2 regions of the Pantoea sp. X-Soil-MYKO-1785 genome follow, and region 1 is predicted to be linked to the other one. Evidence: predicted binding sites of a transcription regulator. Region 1 holds the regulator's gene; the other holds the start of a gene.
What was found. The regulator PhoB, encoded in region 1, activates phosphate uptake and scavenging genes when phosphate is short. The targets are predictions, from matches to a motif close to CTGTCATAAAACTGNCNNAT.
Positions count from the first base shown of each region.

Region 2: a site for PhoB is predicted at 3,376-3,395, ahead of pitA (inorganic phosphate transporter PitA). Genes of this name have one in related genera too.

Region 1 is NZ_AP036000.1:937,105-944,883, forward strand. Features, by position in the region: gene AC6I8D_RS04230 (AAA family ATPase) at 1-266, opposite strand, end outside; gene sbcD (exonuclease subunit SbcD) at 263-1,462, opposite strand; gene phoB (phosphate response regulator transcription factor PhoB) at 1,658-2,347, shown strand; gene phoR (phosphate regulon sensor histidine kinase PhoR) at 2,362-3,681, shown strand; gene AC6I8D_RS04250 (PstS family phosphate ABC transporter substrate-binding protein) at 3,694-4,614, shown strand; gene AC6I8D_RS04255 (cobalamin-independent methionine synthase II family protein) at 5,078-6,181, shown strand; gene brnQ (branched-chain amino acid transporter carrier protein BrnQ) at 6,573-7,779, shown strand, end outside.
Region 2 is NZ_AP036000.1:3,950,717-3,958,495, reverse strand. Features, by position in the region: gene rsmJ (16S rRNA (guanine(1516)-N(2))-methyltransferase RsmJ) at 1-432, shown strand, start outside; gene uspA (universal stress protein UspA) at 483-920, opposite strand; gene uspB (universal stress protein UspB) at 1,338-1,673, shown strand; gene pitA (inorganic phosphate transporter PitA) at 1,711-3,213, opposite strand; gene AC6I8D_RS18795 (BaiN/RdsA family NAD(P)/FAD-dependent oxidoreductase) at 3,457-4,641, shown strand; gene AC6I8D_RS18790 (aldo/keto reductase) at 4,651-5,637, opposite strand; gene AC6I8D_RS18785 (hypothetical protein) at 5,924-6,121, shown strand; gene AC6I8D_RS18780 (hypothetical protein) at 6,123-6,950, shown strand; gene AC6I8D_RS18775 (LacI family DNA-binding transcriptional regulator) at 6,982-7,779, opposite strand, start outside.

The DNA.
Region 1 (7,779 bases):
CCTTTGATCTCAAATTCCACTTCGGCCAGACACTCGGCGCAGTCGCGGGTCATCAGCGCATTCTGACTCTGGGAGATGGCGCCGAGACGCGGCGTCTGGTGATAGAGTGCCAGACAGATGGCATCCAGCAGCGTGGTTTTGCCTGCGCCGGTGGCACCGGTAATCGCGAACAGCCCGTTGCTGGCGAAGGGTTCGGCGCGGAAATCGATAAACCATTCACCGCGCAGTGCGTTAAGGTTTTTAAACCGTAGCGTGAGGATCTTCACTGTGGTTCCTCAATGTCGGCCAGCGTCTGGCGGAACAGGGTGGTCATCTGATCGATCTGCTGCGGTTGCAGTTCACTATCCAGCGCCAGGCGACGGGCAAACACCTCTTCCACTTTCAGTTCGCTCAGGGTTTCGTTGTCGAGTCGCGCCAGACTGTGCTGACGCTGCTCGCGGCTGCGGCGCAACAGCAACACTTCCACCGGCAGTTCTGCGGTCAGGGTTTCCACCTGGCGCTGCAGGTCGCTGAGGTACTCCTGAGTAGTGACTTCGATATCCAGCCAGGTCGGTTTTTCCTGCTGCACGCCGCTGAAATCGCTGAGCTGCTGCGCAATCTGTGCCAGTGAGCCTTTCAGTACCTGCATCGGCTGCACCTGCGGCACCACCAGCGGCGTCACCGTTTGCAAACCGCGCGGGGTGAAGTCCAGCAGGAAGACGCTTTTTTCACTGCCCAGTTCATCAAAACTGAGTGCAATCGGCGAGCCGCTGTAACGGATGTGCTCGGTGCCCGCTACCCGCTGAGCGCGATGAATGTGGCCGAGCGCGATGTAATCGACCTCAGGAAAGGCGGCGGCCGGAAAGGCGTCCAGCGTGCCGATATAGATGTCACGTACCGAGTCGCTCTGGCTGACGCCGACGGTGGTGAGATGGCCGGTGGCCACGATTGGCAGAGCCGGGTCCAGCGCCCGCGCGGCAGCCACGCGCTGCTGATAATGATGAGCAATCGCCTCCAGCAGCGAGGTCTGCTTGTCGCGTCCGGACTGGCCGGCGCGGCTGCGCAGGATGTCGCGCGGCCGCAGATATGGAATGGCGCACAGCAGCACGCCCGGCGCGCCCTGACGGGTGGTGAGCAGCAGCACATCGCTGTTGGCCTCGGGCGTGGCGATCACCCGGGTATTCAGGCAGGCGAGCAGTTCGCGTGACTCATTGAGCGTCGCCACCGAGTCGTGATTGCCCGCCAGCACAATCAGCTGACAGCCGCTGGGCTGCAGCGCCACCACAAAGCGGTTGAACATTTCGCGCGCGTAGCTGGGCGGGGTGCCGGTATCGAACAGATCGCCCGCCACGATTAACGCATCCACCTGATGCTGTTCGATCTGGATCAACAACCAGTCGAGAAACGCCTGATGTTCCGCTGCCCGACTCTTGTTGTAAAAGAACTGCCCCAGATGCCAGTCCGCAGTATGAATGATGCGCATAAAACTCCCTGCCGTTGTAATTCGCCCGGCGATTATACTGGCTCTGTGGCCAAAGCGAAAAATTGTCGCTGCGCGGTCATAATTGATTACCACTGGCCTGAATGAGCGGGTATGTTTTTCATAAAAGTGTCACAAATCTGACGCATAATGGCGCCGCGAATCTCAGTGACAGCCGTCATATCAGCAGGAGTAATAATGGCTAAGCGCATTTTGGTTGTGGAAGATGAAGCCCCAATCCGTGAAATGTTGTGCTTTGTTCTGGAGCAGAACGACTATCAGCCAATTGAGGCGGAAGATTATGACAGCGCAGTGGGTAAGCTGATTGAACCCTGGCCCGATCTGATTCTGCTGGACTGGATGTTACCCGGCGGCAGCGGCATTCAGTTTATTAAGCATCTGAAACGCGAAGCGATGACCCGCGATATTCCGGTGATGATGCTAACCGCCCGCGGTGAAGAAGAGGACCGGGTGCGCGGGCTGGAAGTCGGCGCTGACGATTACATCACCAAGCCGTTCTCGCCAAAAGAGCTGATGGCGCGCATCAAAGCCGTCATGCGCCGTATTTCACCGATGGCGGTGGAAGAGGTGATTGAGATGCAGGGACTGAGTCTGGATCCCTCCTCGCACCGGGTGATGTCGGAAACCACGCCGCTGGAAATGGGCCCTACCGAATATAAACTGCTGCACTTCTTTATGACCCACCCGGAGCGGGTTTATAGCCGCGAACAGCTGCTGAACCACGTCTGGGGCACCAACGTGTATGTCGAAGATCGCACCGTCGATGTTCACATTCGCCGTTTACGTAAAGCGCTGGAAGTCTCCGGCCACGATCGCATGGTACAAACCGTCCGTGGAACAGGGTATCGTTTCTCTGCCCGCTACTAAACGGAGTTTTCACCGTGCTGGAACGCCTCTCCTGGAAGAGATTACTGTCAGAACTGCTGCTGGCGTGTCTGCCTGCGCTGCTGCTTGGCCTGCTGTTCGGTTATCTGCCGTGGCTGCTGTTGCTGAGCGTGCTGGCGGTGCTGCTGTGGCATTTCCACAACCTGATGCGCCTGTCGCACTGGTTGTGGCTCGATCGCACCATGACGCCGCCGGCCGGGCGGGCCAGCTGGGAACCGCTGTTTTACGGGCTCTACCAGATGCAGTTACGCAACCGGCGGCGGCGGCGTGAACTCGGCAACCTGATTAAACGCTTTCGCAGCGGCGCTGAGTCGCTGCCGGATGCGGTGATCCTCACCACCGAAGAGGGCACCATTTTCTGGTGCAACGGGCTGGCACAACAGCATCTCGGGCTACGCTGGCCAGAAGATAATGGCCAGAACATCCTTAACCTGCTGCGCTATCCGGAATTCTCGCGCTATATCCGCCAGCGTGACTTCGACAAACCGCTGACGCTGGTGCTGAATAACCAGTACCACATGGAATTTCGCGTTATGCCCTACAGTGAAGGCCAGTGGCTGCTGGTGGCGCGTGACGTCACTCAGATGCATCAGCTGGAGGGGGCGCGGCGTAACTTCTTTGCCAACGTCAGCCATGAACTGCGCACCCCGCTGACGGTGCTGCAGGGCTATCTGGAGATGATGAATGACTCGGTGATGAACGAGCGTTCACGCGGTAAGGCGCTGCATACCATGTCGGAGCAGACGCGCCGCATGGACAGCCTGGTTAAACAGCTGCTGACGCTGTCGCGGATTGAAGCTGCACCGGCGATCGATCTGAAAGAGAAGGTTGATGTGCCGGTGATGCTCCGGCTGCTGCAGCATGAGGCCGCCACCCTGAGCGGCGGACGTCACGACATCCATTTCCATACCGATCCGCATCTGAAAGTGTTCGGCAACGATGAACAACTGCGCAGCGCCATCTCCAACCTGGTCTACAACGCGGTAAATCATACGCCGGAGGGCACGCGCATTGATATCAGCTGGCTGCGCAGCAAGCAGGGCGCAACGTTTCGGGTGTGCGATAACGGGCCGGGCATCGCGGCTGAACATATTCCCCGTCTCACCGAGCGTTTCTACCGGGTCGATAAGGCGCGATCGCGGGCGACCGGCGGCAGCGGGCTGGGGCTGGCGATCGTGAAACATGCCCTGAGCCACCATAATGCGCGGCTAGATATCACCAGCGTGCCGCATCAGGAGACCTGTTTTACCTTTACCCTGCCGGCAAGGTTGATTGTCAGCAGTGGGATGCAGGAGAATGCCTCCATTAATGGCTGACGGATCTGCTTGATGCGCGCACTTGTTTTGTTGATGGTCATTTTATTGCCAGGCATGGCGCTGGCCCAGCCCGGCACGCTGTCGGGCAACCTCAGCAGCGTCGGGTCTGATACGCTGGGCTACCTGATGACGCTGTGGGGCGAGGATTTCAGCCGGCAGGCACCGGGGGTCAATGTGCAGGTGCAGGCTTCCGGTTCGTCGACCGCGCCGACTGCGCTGGCTGCCGGTGCGGCGCAGCTTGGGCCAATGAGCCGCCCGATGCAGGCGGATGAACGGCAGGCGTTTGAAGCGCGCTATGGTTATCCTCCGCTGGCGGTACCGGTAGCGATGGATGCGCTGGTGGTGGTGGTTAATCAACGCAATCCGCTGCAGCAGATTACGCCGCGTCAGCTCGACGCCATTTTCTCGATTACCCGCCTGTGTGGCGCGACATCGGTGCCGCAACGCTGGGGCGATCTCGGCACGCAGGCATCTGAGTGGGTCCGCCGACCGATCCAGCGCTACGGACGCAACTCGGCGTCCGGCACCTGGGGATTCTTCAAGCAGCAGGCGCTCTGTCAGGGCGATTTTCGCAATGACGTAGCCGAATTTCCCGGTTCGGCAGCGGTGGTACAGGCGGTGGCCGGCAATCCACGCAGCATCGGTTACGCCAGTTTTGGCTTCCATCTCAGCGGCGTAAAAATGCTGGCGGTGGTGAACCCTCGGGGTGAGGCTGTAGCACCCGACGCAGAGGCGATCCGCAGTGGTCGTTATCCGTGGGCCCGTCCGCTCTATCTGTACGTCAACAAGGCGCCGGGTCAGCCATTGCCGCCGCTGGTGGCAGCGTTCCTGCAGCAGGTGCTCTCGGTGCAGGGACAGCGACGGGTCAGCGAGGCGGGATATCTGCCACTCTCTGATAGCCAGATGGCGCAGGCGCGCGCGGCGCTTAATTAACCCTTTTCAGGCAGGCATCACGCTTAATCGATCATCTTCAGGCGCGCGTTCTGCATGTGCTTTGCCGGCGCGCGGCGTTTAACCGATCGTCTTCAGGCGCGTATGGCTTTGCTTATCCGCGACCGGCACGCGGCGCTGTATCGGTCGTCTTCAGGCGCGTAACACTTTGCTTAACCGGCGCTGGATGATTCACCTCTGGTCGCACCTTCTGCTCTTCTTAGCTGCTGTAAATATCATCGTCACTGGCGTAACAGACGGCTCTCCTTAGCCGCTGCAAAGCTGGGCAGCAACTCATCTTATCAGCCAACATGAATTTTCTTCATGAGCGGTGAATTTTCTTCTGTTGCAGCGGACGGCGGCACGTGTCATCCTGCGTTCAGACGTATAGCCATCCAGATGGCTATAAATAACAGAGCGCAATTATTTCCTGCTGAAACCACCGGCAGGCGAGACAGGAGTGATCATGCAAAGAAATACCGCCCCGTTCCGTGCTGATACCGTCGGCAGTTTTCTGCGTCCCGCCGCGATTAAGCAAGCGCGTGAGCAGTTCGCCGCCGGTGAAATTGATGCGGCAGCCCTGCGGCAGGTTGAAAATGACGCCATCCGCGATGTGGTGGCAAAACAGCGCGAAAATGGCCTGCAGGTGGTGACCGATGGCGAATTTCGTCGCGGCTGGTGGCACTTCGACTTTTTCTACGGCCTGGATGGCGTGGAAGCGTATGAAGCGGAGCAGGGTATCCAGTTCAACGGCGTGCAGACCAAAGCGCATGGCGTGAAAGTGGTAAGTAAGCTCGGTTTTTCCAGCCATCCGATGCTGGAGCATTTCCGCTTTTTGCAAAGCGTCGCCGGTGATGCAATGCCAAAAATGACCATTCCCAGCCCCAGCGTGCTGCACTTCCGTGGCGGGCGCAAAGTGATCGATGCAGAGGTCTATCCGGACCTGGCTGATTACTTTGACGACCTGGCACAGACTTATAAAGACGCTATTAAAGCGTTTTACGCCGCTGGCTGCCGCTATCTGCAACTGGATGACACCGTCTGGGCGTATCTCTGCTCTGAAGATCAGAAACGCGAAATCCGGGCACGCGGCGACGATCCGGAAGCGCTGGCGCGGACCTATGCTCAGGTGCTGAACAAGGCGCTGGAAGATAAGCCAGCCGATCTGACCGTTGGCCTGCATGTCTGCCGTGGTAACTTCCGCTCAACCTGGATTTCAGAAGGCGGCTACGAGCCGGTGGCGGAAATCCTGTTCGGCAGCGTCAATGTCGATGCCTTCTTCCTCGAATATGACAATGCCCGTTCAGGCGGTTTTGAGCCGCTGCGCTTCATCAAGCCAGGCCATCAGCAGGTGGTGCTGGGCCTGATCACCACCAAATCCGGCGAGCTGGAAGATCCGGCGCAGGTGAAAGCCCGTCTGCAGGAAGCGGCGCAGTATGTCAGCCTCGACCAGATCTGTCTCAGCCCGCAGTGTGGCTTTGCTTCTACCGAAGAGGGCAACAGCCTGAGCGAAGAGCAGCAGTGGCAGAAGATCCGCCTGGTGGTCGATATCGCAAAACAGGTGTGGTAATGCTGTAAACTTGTGCAAACAGGCGCGTAAAACGCGCCTTTTGTGCATTTGTCAGCGGCGTTATGCGGGGAATTCTCGCGGCCTGTTTATTATTTAGGCATATCATCTTGTGTGCCTGGGTTAAAAATTAACGCTATCCACTGGCTGTGGCTTAAATAACGAGATAACCTTCTGGTTTTCCGATCCCGTATTGCCTTTCCCCGCTATAAACGTTTTACTTAGCCCCGTTGTCGATCCATCCCTCCGTGAACAGAAAAAAAGCAGCTTAAATCACCTGCGCTTCACCTCACGATGAGCATAATGCGCTGACATTGGCTGGCTGGTCGTGGTTTTAACGCAGCGAGGGGACAACACAAACCCAACTTCCACCGCAACATCAGTGACAGGCCGTATGACACATCGTTTAACCTCGAAAGACATTCTCGCGCTGGGCTTCATGACATTTGCCCTGTTCGTTGGCGCGGGCAACATTATTTTCCCGCCGATGGTCGGTATTCAGTCTGGCGAACACGTCTGGACCGCCGCGATTGGCTTTCTGATCACTGCCGTAGGTCTGCCGGTGATGACCGTGGTAGCGCTGGCGCGCGTCGGCGGCGGCGTGGATGCACTCAGTACCCCAATCGGTAAGGTTGCCGGTCTGGTGCTGGCCACCGTCTGCTATCTGGCGGTCGGGCCACTCTTTGCGACGCCGCGGACGGCCACCGTCTCCTTTGAGATGGGGATTGCCCCGCTGACCGGTGATGGCGCGATGCCGCTGTTTATCTACAGCCTGGTCTATTTTGCGCTGGTGATTGGCGTGTCGCTCTATCCGGGCAAACTGCTCGATACCGTCGGCCATTTCCTTGCGCCGCTAAAAATTGTGGCGCTGACCGTGCTGGGCATTGCTGCGCTGGTGTGGCCAGCGGGCGGCACTATTCCGGCGACGGAAGATTATCAGCGTGCGGCGTTCTCCAGCGGTTTTGTGAACGGCTATCTGACCATGGATACGCTGGGCGCACTGGTGTTCGGCATCGTGATCGTGAACGCGGCCCGTTCACGCGGGGTTGATAATGCCGCGCTGCTGACGCGTTACACCGTTCTGGCCGGCCTGATCGCTGGCGTGGGCCTGACGCTGGTCTACCTGTGCCTGTTTAAACTGGGCTCCGGCAGCGGCGCGCTGGTCGATCAGAATGCGAACGGCGCAGCGATTCTGCACGCTTACGTTCAGCAGACATTTGGCGGTATGGGCAGCTTCTTCCTGGCGGCGCTGATCTTTGTTGCCTGTATGGTAACGGCGGTCGGTCTGACCTGTGCCTGTGCGGAATTTTTTGCGCAATACCTGCCATTGTCGTATAAAACGCTGGTGTTTATCCTTGGTCTGTTCTCGATGGTGGTGTCGAACCTCGGCCTGAGCCACCTGATTCAGATCTCCATCCCGGTCCTGACGGCGATTTATCCGCCTTGTATCGTGCTGGTGGTGCTGAGCTTCACCCTGAACTGGTGGAACAAGAGCAGCCGGATTATTGCGCCAGCGATGCTGATTAGCCTGCTGTTCGGCATTGTTGATGCGATTAAAACGACCGGGTTTAAAGTGTTGCTGCCTGCATTCAGTCAGCACC
Region 2 (7,779 bases), 3.0 Mb from region 1:
GCGCTGGGCTGCCGGGTGCGAATGCTGGAGCGCCATCCGGTGGTGGCAGCGCTGCTGGAAGATGGTTTACAGCGCGGCTATCAGGATGCGGAAATCGGCGGCTGGCTGCGTCAGCGGCTGACGCTGATTCACGCCGCCAGCGCCGAGGCGCTGAGCGATATCACCCCGCAGCCGGACGTGGTTTATCTCGACCCGATGTATCCGCATCGGCAGAAAAGCGCGCTGGTGAAAAAGGAGATGCGGGTGTTTCAGTCGCTGGTCGGTGCTGATGAGGATGCTGACGCGCTGCTGGAACCGGCCCGCCGGCTGGCAAAGAAGCGGATCGTGGTGAAGCGGCCCGACTATGCGCCGCCGCTGGCAGGCGTGATCACCCAGGCGGCGGTGGTGACCAAAAGCCATCGTTTCGATATCTACCCGCCGCTGGTCAGTTAACCCGATAAAAAAGCCGGCAATCAGCCGGCTTTATGGTCTTTGAGCGTCACTCAGGCTTCGTCTTCATCGCGTAGCGGCACAATCAGCATGTCGATATGCACGGTGTTGATCAACTGGCGCGCCGACGACATCAGCTTGCTCCAGAAGTCCTGGTGATGACCACATACCACCAGATCGACGTCATACTTTTTAATCGCATCCACCAGCACCTGGCCGAGATCGCCGCTGCCGCTCAGGGTTTCACTGATCGGGTAGCCCGCGGAATCAGACAGACCTTTCAGAGCAGAGTGCGTCTCTTCAGAAATACGCTTCTGCATATCGCCGAGGTTGACATCAATCAGGCCGGTGTAGAGATCGGAATAATTCACATCAACGTGAATCAGGGAAATTTTGGCGTCGTAAGGGCGGGCCAGCGAAACGGCTTTATCCACCAGTAACTGGCTTTCGGGAGAAAGGTCTACTGCAATCAGGATATGTTTATAAGCCATGATAAAACTCCTTTCACGAGATTAAGGATGGCATCCGGGGTTCCTGCCGCGTCACAGCTTAGCGAAATCCTTTGCGCGAGCGGGCGATGAGCGCCACCAAAGTGTGTACCTGCGGTGCAGGTGGTCATGTTGTTATGTTTCTGAGTATAGCCTTCTCTGCGGGCAAATGCTGCCGTTGCCGCCTGGCTTGTGAATAAGATCAACGATGCGGAAATTTTACTCGCACCAAACGAAATTCATCGCTGGAAAAAATTTAAACATTTCTCCTACACTGAAAAAAGGCGGTCTGGTTTGTTACCGCCCAGGCGTTCAGAACACTATCGCAGTTGGGTGATTCAGAGGTTGGCTATTTCTGTGGGCGTGCTCAGCGTTTTCCCGCTGCGTCTGTTCCTGCGGCTCCAGCCAGGAGGGGAGAATATGATCAGTACTATTGCGCTTTTTTGGGCGCTTTGTGTGGTGTGTATTGTGAATATGGCGCGCTATTTTTCTTCTCTGCGTGCGTTGCTGGCGGTATTACGCGGTTGCGATCCGCTGCTGTATCAGTATGTCGACGGGGCGGGATTTTTCACTTCTCATGGGCAGCCCAGCAAGCAGGTGCGGCTGGTGACCTATATCTGGGCGAAACGCTATCTTGATCATCATGATGACGAATTCATTCGTCGCTGCGAGCGGGTAAGAGGACAGTTTATGCTGACCAGCGCGCTGTGTGGACTGGTGGTGATCAGCCTGGTGGCGATGGCGATCTGGCATTAAAAAGGGCGACTTTCGTCGCCCTCTGGTCTGGCTGGCATTACACCAGTTTTAACGCAATCCAGTAGAGCGAACCTGACAGCACAATACACACCGGCAGCGTGAAGATCCACGCCATGGCGATGTTTTTGATGGTCCGGCTCTGCAATCCGCCGCCGTCAACCAGCATGGTACCGGCGACTGACGAAGAGAGGATGTGGGTGGTGGAAACCGGCATCCCGGTATAGCTGGCGACGCCGATAGAGAGCGCTGCCGTAACCTGGGCTGACATTCCCTGCGCATAGGTCATGCCTTTTTTACCAATCTTCTCACCAATGGTGGTGGCAACACGACGCCAGCCAATCATGGTGCCGATGCCCAGCGCTAACGCGACCGCAACGATAATCCAGATTGGCGCATACTCGATGGTGCCAAGCAGATCGCTTTTCAGCTTGTTAAGGAAGCGTTTGTCGTCCGGGGTGGTTTCCGGCAGCCTGGCCGCTTTGTCCGCCGTGTCTGAGATACACAGCAGCAGGCGACGCATCTGGCCGCGCTGTTCGACCGTCAGCTGATCGTAACTTTGCAGGTTATTCAGCAACACCTGTGCGCGCTGAACCGCCTGTAACGCGCGGGCGCTGTCACAGTGGAACTCCTGCGGGCTGGTGGATGGCACTTCTTCCGGCGTTGGCAGCTTAGGCGGTGCCATCTGGATAATATGCGTCAGCGAAGCGTTGTGCTGCTGATAATACTGCTCCAGATGATTAACCGCATCGCGGGTGCGGGTGATGTCGTAGCCTGAGGCATTCATGTTCACCACGAAGCCGGCCGGTGCCACGCCAATCAACACCAGCATGATCAGACCAATGCCTTTCTGGCCGTCATTCGCGCCATGCGAATAGCTGACGCCGATCGCCGAAACAATCAGGGCGATGCGGGTCCAGAACGGCGGCTTTTTCTTGCCGTCGATCTTTTCGCGGTCGGCTGGCGTCATATGAATGCGGGCACGTTTTTTAGTGCTGCTCCAGTAACGGCGCAGAATAAAGATCAGGCCACCGGCAATCACCAGGCCGACAATCGGCGACAGGATCAGAGACAGGAAGATGTTCAGCACTTTCGGGATGTTGAGCGCATCAACCACCGAGGTACCGGTCATCAGGGCGTTGGTCAGACCGATACCAATAATGGCGCCGATCAGGGTATGGGAGCTGGACGCCGGCAGACCCAGATACCAGGTGCCGAGATTCCAGATAATCGCCGCCAGCAGCATAGAAAACACCATGGCGAGACCGTGAGCCGATCCAACATTCAACAACAGATCGGTGGGGAGCATATGAACAATGGCATAGGCGACACTCAATCCACCGAGTAGCACGCCAAAGAAGTTAAACACGCCAGCCATAACCACAGCAAGCTGGGCACGCATGGCACGCGTATAGATGACCGTCGCAACTGCGTTGGCCGTGTCGTGGAAGCCGTTGATTGCTTCGTAAAACAATACAAACAGCAGGGCAAGAACCAATAACAGGCCAGTACTGAGGTCTAGACCAGCAAACAGATGTAGCATAAACGTTACGCCATTTTTGGAGGACATGAACGCGGCGCATTATCCGCGACAACGTGCTGTATGGGAAAGGAAAATATAGCCTTAATTTGACCTTTAGCAGTAACGTAGCCGGGTTAAAGGGGTAAAAAGGCCCAGATATTAGTCAGTTACATTATGACACATTTACGGCAAATTTTTGACACTGGCGTCTCAGTGAGCAGATCACTACAATCTGCGCCTTTCCGATTAAGTGAGTAAACCGCCGTGGAACAGTTTGACGTTATCATCATTGGTGCCGGGGCCGCAGGGCTGTTCTGTGCTGCCCAGGCCGGACAGCGCGGGCGTCGCGTATTGCTGCTGGATAACGGCAAAAAGCCGGGACGAAAGATCCTGATGTCAGGCGGCGGGCGCTGCAACTTCACCAATCTGTACACCGAACCGGCAGCCTATCTGTCACATAACCCCCATTTCTGTAAGTCGGCGCTGGCGCGTTATACCCAGTGGGACTTTATCGATCTGGTTAATCGTCACCAGATCGCCTGGCATGAGAAAACCCTCGGCCAGCTGTTTTGTGACGATTCCGCCCAGCAGATTGTCGATCTGCTGCTGGCCGAGTGTGAAAAGGGCCAGGTGACGCTGCGGTTACGCAGTGAAGTACTGAACGTGACGCGTGACGACAGCGGCTACACCCTGCAACTGAACGGCAGCACGGTGCAGGCGGAAAAACTGGTGATTGCCAGCGGCGGCCTGTCGATGCCCGGCCTGGGCGCGTCGCCGTTTGGCTATAAAATTGCTGAACAGTTTGGTCTGACTGTTTTCCCGACGCGCGCTGCGCTGGTGCCGTTTACCCTGCATAAGCCGCTGCTGGAACAGCTGCAGACGCTGTCCGGCGTAGCACTGGAAACCACCATCGACGCGCAGGACGGCACCCGCTTTAAAGAGGCGATGCTGTTTACCCACCGTGGGCTCTCTGGCCCGGCGGTGTTGCAGATCTCCAGCTACTGGCTGCCGGGTGAGTTCGTCACCATCGATCTGTCGCCTGCCACGCCGCTTGATGCCTTTCTGACCGTTCAGCGTGAGGCGCATCCGAACCTTAGCCTGAAGAACAGCCTGGCAAAAATTCTGCCGAAACGGCTGGTGGAAGTGCTGCAAACGCTGAAGGTGGTGCCGGATATCACTCTGAAGCAGCTCAACAGCAAGCAGCAGGCAGAGCTGGTGCAGACGCTGCACGCCTGGCGTATTCAGCCAAACGGAACCGAAGGCTATCGCACTGCTGAAGTGACGCTGGGCGGCGTGGATACCACCCAGCTCTCTTCGAAAACCATGGAAGCACGGACGGTACCGGGCCTCTATTTCATTGGTGAAGTGGTGGATGTGACCGGCTGGCTGGGGGGATATAACTTCCAGTGGGCGTGGAGTTCCGCCTGGGCGTGCGCCCAGGCGTTGTAAATCGTACGACTACCAGCGCTGATGCACGTAAGGCGCAATCTTCGCCTGATAAATCTGCTGCAGCGCCGCCATAGTCTGGTCAGACAGCGCGTCAACGCTGCTGGCGCGGGCATTGTCTGCCGCCTGCTGGCGATTTTTCGCGCCGGGGATCACCACGCTGACATCGTCGTTCATCAGGACCCAGCGCAGCGCCAGCATCGCCATGCTGATGTCGCCCGGCACGTAACGACGAATCTCCTCTACCGCCTCCAGCGCCACCTCATACGGTACGCCGGAAAAGGTTTCGCCTTTATCGAAGGCTTCGCCATTGCGGTTGAAAGCGCGGTGGTCGTCGGCAGCAAACTGGCTGTCCGGGCCCATTTTTCCGGTCAGCAAGCCGGATGCCAGCGGGACGCGGGCGATAATCCCGACATTACGCCGTTTCGCCTCTCGCAGCAGCAGTTCCGCCGGACGCTGGCGGAAGATGTTGTAGATCAGCTGAATGGATGAGACGTTGGGAAATTCCAGCGCCTTCAGTCCCTCTTCGACTTTTTCTACCGACACGCCGTAATGACGAATTTTCCCGGCGGCAACCATCTCATCCATCACTGCAAACACCTCCGGATTGTAATAGACCTCGGTTGGCGGGCAGTGAAGCTGCACTAAATCCAGCGTGTCGGTTTGCAGGTTCTCACGCGAGCGGTCAACAAACGCGTTGAGGTTGCTGGCGTTATAACCGTCAGCAACGTGCGGCGACAGCCGCCGGCCCAGCTTGGTCGCCACAAACGGACGTTCACCGCCCCGCTGATTCAGCACCCCGGCGATAATCTTTTCAGAGCGGCCGTCACCATACACATCGGCAGTATCAATAAAGGTGATGCCAGCATCCAGCGCCGCGTGCAGCGCGGCCTCGGCATCCTGCTGACTGACTTCTCCCCAGGTCCCGCCAATCGCCCATGCGCCAAAGCCAATCTCCGAGACGCGCTGACCGGTACGACCTAACGTGCGTTGTTTCATCTGAATCTTCCTCAATACAGGGGTGACAGTAAGCTGACAAAGATTGAGCTTAGCGCTAACCGGCGAGGAAGGGATGACGCCCGGTCACAGACTGCTACGCTGAAAAAGGGCAGACGACACCGCCAATCTACTGGTTATGCTGGCTATTTCGGCAAAATGCGGCCGGAGATGAACGATAGCCGCTTCGCTAATTAATTGATTTTAAGAAATTTCACCTGAAATTAACCAGGCGAGAGTGCCGTTTCGGTCACATACTTTCTCTTTTAAACCCGATAAGTGGATCGCCATGTTCAAATTTGTTAAATCGCTGTTTGCCAGTCCCGAGAAATTTCTGCAGATCATGTCCCGCCAGGACATCAACGACTCCATCGCTGAAGGTGAACGCATCATCATTGACGAGAACGGCAATATCTCGGTCAACACCCTTAGTGAAGAAGTGCACGAAGATTTTGCCCGCCATGTGAATACGTTAAAGGGAGTCTGAGGTGGGTACCGCAATATTCATGGTGTTAATGGTCAGTGGTTACTGGTACACCAGCCGCGATTTGAATAGCCGCTTTAAAATCCGCCGCTCGTCGGGCTGGGATGTCTATTTTCTGGTTGCCTTGTACGGCTGTATTTTTGTTTTGCAGGGCGTGTTTGCCACCGGCATTGTCTGGTTACTGCTGCTCGCCATCTCTGCTATTGCCAACGCGGTACAGATGATCCCGGGCGTCCATCTCAAATGGCAGATGGAGTTTATGAACTGGAGCTTCCTCGGCATCCAGGCACCGATTGTGATCATGCTGGCGTTTGCCATTTTGTTTTGCCTGTATCGCTCGAACTGGGCGGGCAGTGCACGACTTAACGTCTCCGGGCGTAAAGATCTCTATCAGCAACTGTCGCGCTCGAATGGCGTTGAGCAGCTGCTGTTTCAATGTATGGAAGAGGGTGAACTGGCGTGGATTACGCTCAAGTCCCGCCGCATTTACATCGGAATGGTGCACGCCTCAACCTTTGAGTATGAAAGCACCAAAAATATCGTTCTGATCCCGATGCTCAGCGGCTATCGCGACAGCAAAACGCTGAAGCTGGCGGTAGAGCATAACTACAGCAAGTGGTATGCCGAGCATGACATTACGCTGGACTCTACGCCGAAAGACGCGATGTCATTTCGTAAAGTAATTATGGTCGATCAGATTGAAAGCCTGTCACTGTTTGACCCGGCCAGCGCCACTGCGCTATCGATGGGCCATCCCCAGGAAGTCGAGAAGAGCCAGGGCAGCGATAACGATAAGAGTCCGGATGATGAGAGCCGGGAGCCACCGCAGTAACCTTGTGCTGGCCCCTTACTGCGTGAGGGGCTTACACCATATTCTCCGCCGTAAACAGCCGGAACGCGACTTTACCCTGCTGATAGACATCCGGCTGATAACCGGTTTCCAGATGCCGCAGCAGCAGGTCAATCGACAACCGGGCGTGCTGCCGGGCGTGCTGATCGAGGGTAAACGCCACTTCATCATTCAGCAGCAGCTGACGGGTCACTGAATAAAGCTCGTGGGTAATGTAAGTACAGCGGCCCAGCAGCTGATGGGCGCGCAGCGTTTCGCTGACGTCAGTATTGCCCATGCCGGTATTGTAGACGCCCGCAATCGCCTGCGACTGGGTCAGATTACGCGCCAGCAGGCTGCGGATGGTGCCGCGGTCGTCCTGACCCAGCAGCACTTCACGCAGGTGCCGCTGCGGCGCGCGCTGGCTCATCACTTCACGGAAACCGGCGATGCGCTGCCGGTGTGCCTGGTAATCGAAACGGCCGCTGACCATCACGATATCGCCGGGCTGATGAGCGGTTTTACTCATCAGCAACCCGGCTGTCCGTCCCGCCTGATACTGGTCGATACCGACATGGCACAGGCGATCGGCGGCGGGCAGATCGGTCACGATGGTGATCACCGGCACGTTACGGCTGCGACACAGCGCCAGTGCGCGATAGATCGGCGGCGAATCGTGGGCGAAAACAATGATGCCGTCGCGATTGGCGCTGCGGGCAATAATGCTCTGCGCCAGCTTTTCGGGCTGCGCTTCGGTCACCAGGGTTTTGTGCAGCTTAAGACGGCGATAGCCGAGCTGGCTGGCGACGTCGCTGAAGTGGGCGGTCAGCTG